Regions from separate parts of the Phycicoccus sp. 3266 genome, predicted to be linked through region 1. Evidence: riboswitches for the same ligand, from Rfam matches in the RefSeq annotation. Region 1 holds a riboswitch; the other holds the start of a gene.
The links. Region 1 has a riboswitch for S-adenosylmethionine ahead of J2X64_RS18495 (bifunctional o-acetylhomoserine/o-acetylserine sulfhydrylase). Riboswitches for the same ligand answer to the same signal wherever they lie in the genome.

Region 1 (5,579 bases):
GGCAGCCGCTGCACCTTGGTGCGCTGGCTGTAGCGCGAGATGCGCGCGGTGCCGGCGTCGACGACGTAGCGGATGCCGGGGACGGTCAGGGATGTCTCGGCGACGTTGGTGGCCAACACGATCCGGCGGCCGGGGTGGCCTGAGAAGACGCGGTGCTGCTCCGCCGCGGACAACCGCGCGTAGAGCGGGAGCACCTCGGTCTGGGGCAGGTTCAGGCCCTCGAGCGCGGACGCGGTGTCGCGGATCTCCCGCTCTCCGGAGAGGAAGACGAGGATGTCCTGGCCACCGCCGTCACCGCCCCGGGCCTCGGTCCACAGCTCCTCGACCGCCTCGACGACACCGGTGACCTGGTCGCGCTCCTCGGCGTCGTCGCGGTCGGGGTCGACGAGCGGGCGGTAGCGGACCTCGACGGGGTAGGTGCGACCCGAGACCTCGATGATCGGCGCCGGCTCCCCCGTGCGCGGGTCGGCGAAGTGCTGGGCGAACCGCTCGGGGTCGATGGTCGCCGAGGTGATGACGACCTTGAGGTCGGGGCGGCGCGGCAGCAGCTGCTTGAGGTAGCCGAGGATGAAGTCGATGTTGAGCGACCGCTCGTGCGCCTCGTCGATGATGATCGTGTCGTACTTGCGCAGCATCCGGTCGCGCTGCATCTCGTTGAGCAGGATGCCGTCGGTCATCACCTTGACGAGCGTGTGGTCGCTGCTCGTGTCGGTGAACCGGACCTGGTAGCCGATGGCGCCGCCGAGCTCGACCTCGAGCTCCTCGGCGATGCGCTCGGCGACCGAGCGCGCGGCGATCCGTCGTGGCTGAGTGTGCCCGACGATGCCCTGCTGGCCCCGGCCGACCTCCAGGCAGATCTTCGGCAGCTGGGTGGTCTTGCCCGACCCCGTCTCGCCCGCGATGACGACGACCTGGTGGTCCCGGATCGCCGCGGCGATGTCGTCCTTGCGCGCGACGACCGGCAGCTGCTCGGGGTAGTGCAGGTCCGGGACGGGGATCGCCCGGCGCGGGCGCGGCGGGCGGTTCCGGCGGGGCTGCCCGGGGTCGCGCGCAGTCGCGGTGCCACCCTCGCCCGCACCTCGCCGCGGCCGGGTCCGCCGGTTCCGGGCAGCACGAGGCTGTTCGGAACCGGCGGAGGACATGGCCCCTACGATACGGGCGGCCCCTCCCCCACCCGCACCGGATCACGGCCGGTCAGACGCCCTTGGCCGCGATGAAGCCCTGGTCGAGGTCGGCGATGATGTCGTCGACGTGCTCGATGCCGACCGCGAGCCGCACGAGCCCGGGCGTCACCCCGGCAGCCAGACGGTCCTCGTCCGGGCCCTGCGAGTGCGTCGTCGAGGCCGGGTGGATCGCCAGCGAGCGCACGTCGCCGAGGTTGGCCACGTGGCTGTGCAGCTGCAGCGCCTCGACGAAGCGCTTGCCCGCCTCGACGCCGCCCCTGATCTCGAACGCGAGCACCGCGCCCGCGCCGCGCGGGGTGTACTTCTTCGCCTTCTCGTACGACTCGTGGTCGGGCAGCGACGCCCACACCACCCGCTCGACCTGCTCGTGGCCCCCGAGGTACTTCGCGACCTCGTGCGCGTTCTGCAGGTGCCGCTCGATCCGCAGGCTCAGGGTCTCGATCCCCTGCGCGATGAGGAAGGCGTTGAACGGCGAGACGGCTGCCCCGAGGTCGCGCAGCAGCTGGACGCGTGCCTTGAGGATGTAGGCGAGGTTCGCCCCGAGCGGGCTGCCGACGCCGAGGTCCCGCGCGAAGACCAGGCCGTGGTAGCTCTCGTCCGGCGTGTTGTAGCCGGGGAAGCGCTCAGGGTCCTTGGCGAAGTCGAACGAGCCGCCGTCGACGATGACGCCGGCGATGGTGGTGCCGTGGCCGCCGAGGTACTTCGTCGCGGAATGCACGACGATGTCGGCACCCCACTCCAGCGGGCGGATGAGGTAGGGCGTCGCGATCGTGTTGTCGACGACCAGCGGCACCCCCGCCTCGTGGGCGACCGCCGCCACGCCCTCGATGTCGAGCACCTCGGACTTGGGGTTGGAGATGGTCTCGCCGAAGAAGAGCTTGGTGTTGGGCCGCACCGCCCGGCGCCACGACTCGAGGTCGTTGGGGTCGGCCACGAAGGTGACCTCGAGGCCGAACTTCGGCAACGTGTGCTTGAGCAGGTTGTACGTGCCGCCGTAGAGGGACGGGCTGGCCACCACGTGGTCGCCGGCCTCGGCGATGTTGAGGATCGCCAGGGTCTCGGCCGCCTGGCCGGACGCGACGAGCAGGGCACCGACGCCGCCCTCGAGCGAGGCGATCCGCTGCTCCACGGCGTCCTGCGTGGGGTTCATGATGCGGGTGTAGATGTTGCCGAACTCCTTGAGCGCAAACAGGTTCGCCGCGTGCTCGGCGTCCTTGAAGACGTAGGACGTCGTCTGGTAGATCGGCAGGGCGCGGGCGCCGGTGGCGGAGTCCGGCTCCTGGCCGACGTGGATCTGGCGGGTCTCGAACGACCAGCTCGTGCTGCTCATGTGAACCTTCACTCTCGTGTGCCGCAGGGCGCGGCGTCGGCGTGGTCCGTCGCCGACGGTGGAGTGCTGGTCGCCACCGCCGGAGGCGGTGCGGGACACGTGGTGGGTCTCCCGCGCTTGCGCACGGCGGGAGCCGTGCGCCCGGTCCTCACCCGGGGCACCCCACCGCGGAGGAGGGTTGCCGGCCAGCGAGCCGGGGCTTCGCGCTGGCACTCATGACCTGTCCGCAGGGTACGCCGCAGCCTCCACGGGCCGGGACACCCGTCTCTCATCGCGGACGCCGTGCACCGGAGAGGGACACCCACCGCCCCGTGCGCACGACCCCGCAACACGCGCACAGCCCCCACCACACGCGGACGGCCCCGACCGCACGCGGACGGCCCCGACCGCACGCGGACGGCCCCGACCGCACAGGCGGTCGGGGCCGTCGTCGGGCCGGGATCCCGCGCTACGGGATCATCCAGTTGAGCACCGCGGTGGACTGCAGGAAGACCAGCACGCACATGAACGCCACGAACGCGACGCTCCAGCCGATGACCCGCCGGAAGATGTCGCCCTCGCGACCCGACATCCCCACGGCCGCCGCGGCGATCGCGAGGTTCTGCGGGGAGATCATCTTGCCGAGCACACCGCCGGAGGAGTTCGCGGCTGCCATGAGGGCCGGGTGCAGTCCGGCGTCCTTGGCGGCCGTCACCTGCAGGGCGCCGAACAGCGAGTTCGACGAGGTGTCCGACCCCGTGACCGCGACGCCGAGCCAGCCGAGGATCGGCGACAGGAGGGCGAACGCCCCACCCGCACCCGCCATCCAGGTGCCGAGGCTGGAGGTCTGGCCGGACGCGTTCATGACGTACGCCAGGCCCAGCACCGCCATGACGGTGACGATCGCGGCAGCGAGCTGCTTGAGCGTCGTCCCGTAGGCACGCAGCGCCCTCGCCGGGGAGATCCCCAGCACCGGGATCGAGATGATGCCGGAGATGAGCATGAGCGTGCCTGCTGCGGCGAGCCAGTTCAGCTTGAACTGCGGGATCTTCGAGGCCTTGCCCGAGGCGCTCTGCAGACCGTCGAGCCCCGGCCAGTTGAACACCTTGGTGGGGGCGTCGAGGGCGTCCTTGATGCCGGGCAGCTGGGCCAGCACGAACACGATGATGATGATGAGGTACGGCGCGTAGGCCTTGAACACGTCGGAGCCGCGGTCGTGCGCAGCCTCGTCGCGCGCCCTCATGGTGGCGAGGTCCTCGGCGCCCGCGTCACTCTCCGTGTGCACCGGGCGGCGACGACCGGTGTGCCCCTCGCGGTGCTGGTCCCCGGCCTCGGCGGTCATCGCACCGGTGGCCGAGGTCCGCGAGCCGCGAGCACCGGCGGCCACGACCTCCTCCTCGACACCGGACTCCACGTAGGCCTGCTTCGGCTGCCAGACGCGCAGCAGCAGGACGACGGCCAGCGCGCTCACGAGCGAGGCGACGATGTCCGTGAGCGGGGTCGAGATGTAGTTCGAGGTGACGAACTGCGCGATGGCGAAGGTGATCCCGCAGGTGAGCGTCGCGGGCAGGGTCGCCCGGACCCCGCGGCCGCGGTCGATGATGAAGACCAGGGCCATCGGCACGAAGACGCCGAGCAGCGGGGTCTGGCGACCGACGATCTGCGACAGCGTGTGCTCGGGCTGCTGGCTGACGGTCGCCAGGGTGGTGATCGGCACCGCCAGCGCGCCGAACGCGACCGGCGCGGTGTTCGCGACCAGGGCCACGACCGCGGCCTTGAGCGGCCGGAAGCCCAGCGCGATCAGCATGACGCTCGTGATGGCGACGGGCGTGCCGAAGCCGGCGAGCGCCTCGAGCAGGGCGCCGAACGAGAAGGCGATGATGACGGCCTGGATCCGCTGGTCGTCGCTGATGCTCGCGAACGAGCGGCGGAGCACGTCGAAGTGCCCCGTCGCGACGGTCATGTTGTAGACCCAGATCGCGTTGATGACGATCCACATGATCGGGAAGAAGCCGAACGCCGCACCCTCGATGCCGGAGGAGACGGCCATGCCGACGGGCATCGAGTAGGCCCAGATCGCGATCACGATCGAGACGAGCAGCGCGGCGATGCCGGCCTTCCACGCGGCGAGCCGCAGGCCGCCGAGCAGGATGAAGATGGTGAGCAGGGGCAGCATGGCCACGAGGGCCGTGAGGAACAGGGAACCACCTACGGCGTCGAGTACCGGACGGAACATGCGTTCACCTCGGGGTGTGAGGGGGGATGTGGTTGGAAGGTCGTCGTTTCCGTGAACCCGTCGGTCTAGGGCTGCGTCGACCTCCCTCGTGTCACGCCGAGGTCCTCGGGTGACAGTCCTCGGATCGAGGCGTCGAGCACCTCGACGGTGTGTGCCATCGCCATCGCGGCCCCGGCCCGCTCCAGCGACGTCCGGACCTGCATGAGGCAGCCCGGGTTGGCGGTGACGAGCAGCTCGGCGCCCGTCGCGACGACGTTGGTCGCCTTGCGGTCACCCAGCTCGCGGGCGGCCTCGGGCTTCAGGAGGTTGTAGATGCCCGCGCTGCCGCAGCACAGGGACGCCTCGTTGACCTCGCGCAGCTCGAGGCCGGGTATGCCGCGCAGCAGCTCCCGCGGCTGGGCCCGGACTCCCTGCGCGTGGCCCAGGTGGCAGGCGTCGTGGTACGCCACGGACACCTCCAGCGGGTGCCGCGGCGCCACCGGGCCGACCTCGGCGAGGATCTCGCTGACGTCGCGCACCCGGTCGGCGAAGGCGCGCGCACGGTCGGCCCACGCCGGGTCGTCGGCGAGCAGGTCGGCATACTCCTTCATCGCCGAGCCGCAGCCCGCCGAGTTCACGACCACGTGCTCGACCCCGGCGCGCTCGAACTCCTCGACGAGGCGGCGGGCGAAGCCGGCGGCCTCCTCCTCGCGGCCGTTGTGCGCGGACAGCGCGCCGCAGCAGCCCTGCCCGGGCGGCGCGACGACGTCGAACCCCTCGGCGGCCAGCACCCGCGCGGTGGCGGCGTTGACCCCGGGGAAGAACTCGCGCTGCACGCAGCCGAGCAGCATGCCCACGGTCCCCCGCCTCG
Region 2 (5,579 bases), on a different contig from region 1:
GCGCGCGACGTCACGGCCTGCTCCCCCGCTCCGTGAGGACGCGCACCAGCGCCCACCCGACCAGCACCCAGACCACCGTGACGGCGACCCGCACGGGACGTCCGTCCAGGGTCGGGTCGACCAGCGCGCTGATGGTGGGGTGGTCCGCATTGTCCGTCCGGGCGTCCGGCTGGCTGAGGAAGTCGGCGAGCTCGAGCAGGCACCCCGCCAACAGCGGTAGGGCCCAGACCCAGGCGCGGCGCGTCGACGTCCTGGGGACCGGTCCCCCTGCCCCGGCCCGCAGCACGAGGACCAGTACGAGCGCCCCTACGACTGCGAGGGCGAGCTGCACAGCGGCGGACGTCCGTGGCTGCACGGCCACCACGAGCCCCAGGAGACCTGCGGCCGCAGGGCCCGACCAGGGCCGGGAGAGCCACCACGGCGGCCTGCGGCTAGGCCGGTCGTGGCGCAGCAGCACCAGCATCAGCACCGAGGTGCCGAGGAAGACCGCGACGTCCACGACGTTGGCCCGCACGAGGTGCACCACGGTCGCGCCCAGCACGATGCCGAGGGCCGGACCGGGCCGGGCCCGGGGACGCCCAGGCGGAGACTCAGTCCCGGCCAGTGAGCTCCCAGGCGTCCTGCGACTCCTCGACCTCCTCGACCCCGGCGAACTGCGCCGCGACGGGGTCGTTCGCATACCGCGGGTCCGCGGCATACGCACCGGTGGGCACCTCGCCCGTGGAGTCCTCGGCGGCCTCGGCGTCGAAGACGGGCTCGGGGTCCGGCACCTCCTCGCCACGCATCAGCGCGAGGGTGGTGGGCAGGTCGTCGGGCTTGACGAGCACGTCGCGCGCCTTCGAGCCCTCGGACGGCCCGACGACACCGCGGGACTCGAGCAGGTCCATGAGCCGCCCGGCCTTGGCGAAGCCGACCCTCAGCTTGCGCTGCAGCATCGACGTCGAGCCGAACTGCGTGGTGACGACGAGCTCGGTCGCCTGCAGCAGCAGGTCGAGGTCGTCGCCGATGTCGTCGTCGACCTGCTTCTTCGCCGCGACAACGGTGACGTCGTCGCGGTAGTTCGGCTTGAGCTGGTCGGTGACGTGCTTGACGACCTGCTGGATCTCCGACTCCGTGACCCAGGCGCCCTGGACGCGCATGGGCTTGCTCGCACCCATGGGCAGGAACAGCGCGTCACCCTGGCCGATGAGCTTCTCGGCACCCGGCTGGTCGAGCACGACGCGGCTGTCGGCGAGGCTCGAGGTCGCGAACGCCATCCGGCTCGGCACGTTGGCCTTGATGAGGCCGGTGACGACGTCGACGGACGGGCGCTGCGTGGCCAGGACGAGGTGGATGCCGGCGGCGCGCGCCAGCTGGGTGATGCGGACGATCGACTCCTCGACGTCGCGCGGGGCGACCATCATCAGGTCGGCGAGCTCGTCGACGATCACGAGCAGGTACGGGTACGGCTGGATGACCCGCTCGCTGCCCGGCAGCGGCTTGACCTTGCCGGACTTGACCGCCTTGTTGAAGTCGTCGACGTGCTTGTACCCGAACTGGGCGAGGTCGTCGTAGCGCGTGTCCATCTCGCGCACGACCCACTGCAGCGCCTCGGCGGCCTTCTTGGGGTTCGTGATGATCGGCGTGATGAGGTGCGGGATGCCCTCGTAGCCGTTGAGCTCGACACGCTTGGGGTCGACCAGCACCATGCGCACCTCGTCCGGGGTGGAGCGCATGAGGATCGAGGTGATCATCGAGTTGACGAAGGAGGACTTGCCGGCGCCGGTGGCACCGGCGACGAGCAGGTGCGGCATCTTCGCGAGGTTCGCCACGACGTAGCCGCCCTCGACGTCCTTGCCGACCCCCATGACCATGGGGTGCTCGTTGCTGCGGGCCGCCTGGCTGCGCAGGACGTCGCCGAGGCTGACCTTCTCGCGGTCGGTGTTGGGGATCTCGATGCCGATCGCGGACTTGCCCGGGATCGGGGACAGGATGCGGACGTCGGCCGAGGCGACGGCATACGCGATGTTCTTGGAGAGGGCGGTGACGCGCTCGACCTTGGTGCCGCGGCCGAGCTCGACCTCGTACCGGGTCACGGTCGGGCCACGCGTGAAGCCGGTGACCTGGGCGTCGATGTCGAACTGCTCCATGACCTGGGTCAGGGCCTCGACGACGCGGTCGTTGGCGGCACTGCGGGTCTTGTGCGGCGAGCCGGGCTCGAGGATCGCGTTGTCGGGCAGCGTGTAGGTGACGTCGCCGGCGAGCGCCAGCTGCTCGACGCGCTGCGGCAGCGGCGTGGTCGGGGGCGCCTCCAGCGGGGCCTTGACCTCCACGGCCGGGCTCTGGGCCGCGCTGCCGGGCGTCTTCTCGCCGGCCGGCGACAGGACACCGGGCGCGGTGGGCCGCTTCTGCCCGGGGCGCAGACGCTTGCCGTCCTTGTCGACGAGCGCGGCCTGCTCGAACGCCTCGTCCCCCTCCATCGGCCCCTCGGGCTCGGGGCGGCGCCGGCGGCGGGGCTTCTCCGCGACGGGCTCGGCCACCGGCTCCTCGAGGTGCTCGCGGTGCAGCAGGTGGTCGCGCAGCTCGGAGAGCCGCTCGGGGATCATGTGGACCGGGGTGGCGGTCATGACGAGCAGGCCGAAGAAGCCCAGCATGAGCAGGATCGGCACCGTGCCGTAGACCGAGACGGCCGCCTCGAGCGGGCTGGAGGCGAGGAAGCCGATGATGCCGCCGCCGTCGCGCATCGCGTCGGCGCCCTGCGGCGGCTCGGGCACCCCGGCGGCGACGTGGGTCAGGCCCGACGCGGCGAAGGCGAGGGCGCCCATCCCGATGCCGATGCGCGAGTTCGCCGCGCCCTCCTGAGGGGCGCGCAGCAGGCGGACGCCGAGGAAGAGCAGGGCCAGCGGCACGGCATACGCGACGCGGCCGAAGGTGCCGGCCACGACGGCGTGGATGACGTCGCCGACCGGGCCCTGGAAGGACCACCACTCGCGCGCGGCGACGACGATGGCCAGGCCGAGCAGGAGGAAGCCGAACCCGTCACGACGGTGCTCGGGCTCGAGGTCGCGGGCGCTGGTCCCGACGCGGCGGACCGCGCCCCCGGCGACGTGCGCCATGCCCATCCAGGTGCCCCGCAGCGCGCGCAAGGGCAGCGGGAGGCCACCGCCCTTGGGCGCCTTGCCCTTGCCGCGCGCGGCAGCGGTGCGCGGCGCCGCCCCGCGCCGGTTGGCCGGGCGGGTTGCGGTGCTCCGGCCGCTCGAGGAGCGCGTGGAGGTGGACGGACGTGTCGCCATGCTCCGCAGGGTACGCGACCGTCCCACCGGACACACGCGTCACACGCACCCCGTGGCCAGACATTACGCCCCGGGTCCCTCCCCCGAACGGGTGAGCGGGCGGTCTCCACTTCGGTCCGCACCTGCGCCGCCCCGTTCCCCGGTGGGGGTGACGGGTGCCACGCTTCGTTCTGCGTCTGGCGGGGCCTGCGCCGGCGGACCGACCACGAGTTCGCCGGCGCAGGGGCCCCACGGCCCGGCGGGGCGCCTCCGCCCCGGCTCGGAGCATCCACCGGACGGACGGCCTGTCTCGCATCGCGGGAAGCTCCGGGCCGCGGTGGCCCGGACCGGCCCGCCCCGGCTACCGTCGACGACCAAGGTCATGAGTGTCAGCGTCAAGCCCCGGCTCGCTGACCAGCAACCCTCCTCCGCGGTGGGGTGCTCCGGGTGACGACCGGGCCGGCTGCGCCCGCTGCCGGCAAGCGCGGACCCGCGAGCGCCGGGTCCCACCGGACCCAGGAGGCCCTCGCATGTCGATCGCGACCACCGACTCCCACCGTGACGCGGACCCCACCGCCGCCCGCCGCAGCGCGCCCCTCGCGCACGCCCGCGGCCAGCACCTGCGGCCCGTGCCGGACGTCCGGACGACCGGGTCGTCGCCGCTCGGCGAGACCGGCGCCGTCCCGGCCGTCGTGTCAGAGCGGCTGCTGGTCCCGACGCTGACCGGGGTCGTCGACTACGCGAACTTCGACCACGCGGCCTCCACCCCGGCGCTGGTGAGCGTCAAGCAGGCCGTCGACACCGCGCTGCGCACGTACTCCTCGGTCCACCGGGGCAACGGCTGGGCCTCGCGCGTGACGTCGTCGTGGTACGAGCAGGCGCGGGCCGAAGTTGCCGCCTTCGTCGGGGCGCGGGAGGGCGACGAGGTCGTCTTCACCCGCAACAGCACCGACTCGTTCAACCTGCTGGCGCGATGCCTCCCCCGCGACACGTCCGTGTTCGTCTTCGAGTCCGAGCACCACGCGGCGCTGCTGCCCTGGTCCTCGCGGCGGACCCACCGCCTGCCCGTGCCCGGCAGCGCGGCCGACGCCGCCGTCCTGCTGCGAACGGCCCTGCGCGAGCACCCGTCTCGCAACCGGCTGGTCGTCCTCGCCGGCGCCTCGAACGTCACCGGCGAGGTCTGGCCCGTCGCCGAGCTCGCGCGGATCGCCCGCCGGGCGGGGGCCCGGGTCGTCCTCGACGCCGCCCAGTACGCCCCGCACCGCACCGTCGACCTCGCGGCCCTGGACGTCGACTGGGTCGTGCTGTCGGGGCACAAGCTGTACGCGCCGTTCGGCACCGGCGTGCTCGCCGGGCGCGCGGACTGGCTGGATGCCGCCGCGCCCTACCTCGCCGGTGGTGGTGCCACCAAGGCAGTGACGGACCGCGGTGTCGTCTGGCAGCAGGGCGCCGCCCGGCACGAGGCCGGCAGCCCGAACGTCATCGGCGCCATCGCCCTCGCCGCGGCCTGCTCGGCCCTGCGAGCCCACCGCGACGCCGTCGAGGCCCACGAGAGCGCCCTGGGCCGTCGGCTGCTCGAGGGCCTGGCCGCCGTCGAGGGCGTGCAGACCTACTCGATCTTCGGTCCCGACCACGAGCGGGTCGCGGTCGCGACCTTCACCGTCGACGGGCTCGACTCCTCGCTCGTGTCGACGGCGCTGTCGGCCGAGCACGGTATCGGGGTCCGCGACGGCAAGTTCTGCGCCCACCTGTGCGTCGACGCGCTGCTCGACGACGTGGACGAGGAGGCGCCGACGACCGCGGTGAGGGCCAGCGTCGGCCTGGCGACGACGGCCGAGCACGTCGAGCGGCTGCTGTCCGCGGTGGCCGAGCTCGCCGCGAACGGTCCCGCCGCCGAGTACGTCCACGGCCCGTCGGGCTGGGCCCCCGTCGAGGACCCGCGCGCCCTCGACGTCGCCCGCCCCTGGTAGCCGGCACACGCCGCGCCCTCCCCGGCCGCCCGGTATACCCGCCGGGCGCCCCCGGCCGCGCGCGGTCACCCCCGCTGCGGCTACCCGCAGAGGGGCCCTTGACAGCAACTGGTTATAGTGTCTAACTTTTGGTTAGAACCTCTAACCACGGAGTTGTCGTGACCGTCGCCCCACCCCTCGTCCACTCCACGCCCGCCGCCCGCGCGTACCCGGACCGCACCGTCGCCGTCGCCGGCCTCGGGTACAGCCTCGCGTGGGTCGTCGGCCTGACGCTGACCTCCACCGGTACCACCGTGGGCTCCACCGGTGCCGAGGTCCTGGCGGCCGCCTCCGGTAGCACGGGCGTCGTGGCCGCGCA

Region 2: another riboswitch for S-adenosylmethionine. It lies ahead of J2X64_RS00890 (aminotransferase class V-fold PLP-dependent enzyme); the one in region 1 lies ahead of J2X64_RS18495 (bifunctional o-acetylhomoserine/o-acetylserine sulfhydrylase).

What each region holds. Positions count from the first base shown of each region.
Region 1 covers NZ_JAVDUW010000004.1:35,591-41,169, reverse strand. Annotated here, with positions in the region: gene hrpA (ATP-dependent RNA helicase HrpA) at 1-1,142, opposite strand, end outside; gene J2X64_RS18495 (bifunctional o-acetylhomoserine/o-acetylserine sulfhydrylase) at 1,195-2,514, opposite strand; SAM riboswitch class IV at 2,623-2,735, opposite strand; gene J2X64_RS18490 (L-lactate permease) at 2,963-4,729, opposite strand; gene J2X64_RS18485 (heterodisulfide reductase-related iron-sulfur binding cluster) at 4,795-5,579, opposite strand, start outside.
Region 2 covers NZ_JAVDUW010000001.1:178,596-184,174, forward strand. Annotated here, with positions in the region: gene J2X64_RS00875 (DUF6186 family protein) at 1-14, opposite strand, end outside; gene J2X64_RS00880 (hypothetical protein) at 11-541, opposite strand; gene J2X64_RS00885 (DNA translocase FtsK 4TM domain-containing protein) at 591-3,272, opposite strand; SAM riboswitch class IV at 3,630-3,742, shown strand; gene J2X64_RS00890 (aminotransferase class V-fold PLP-dependent enzyme) at 3,782-5,221, shown strand; gene J2X64_RS00895 (hypothetical protein) at 5,380-5,579, shown strand, end outside.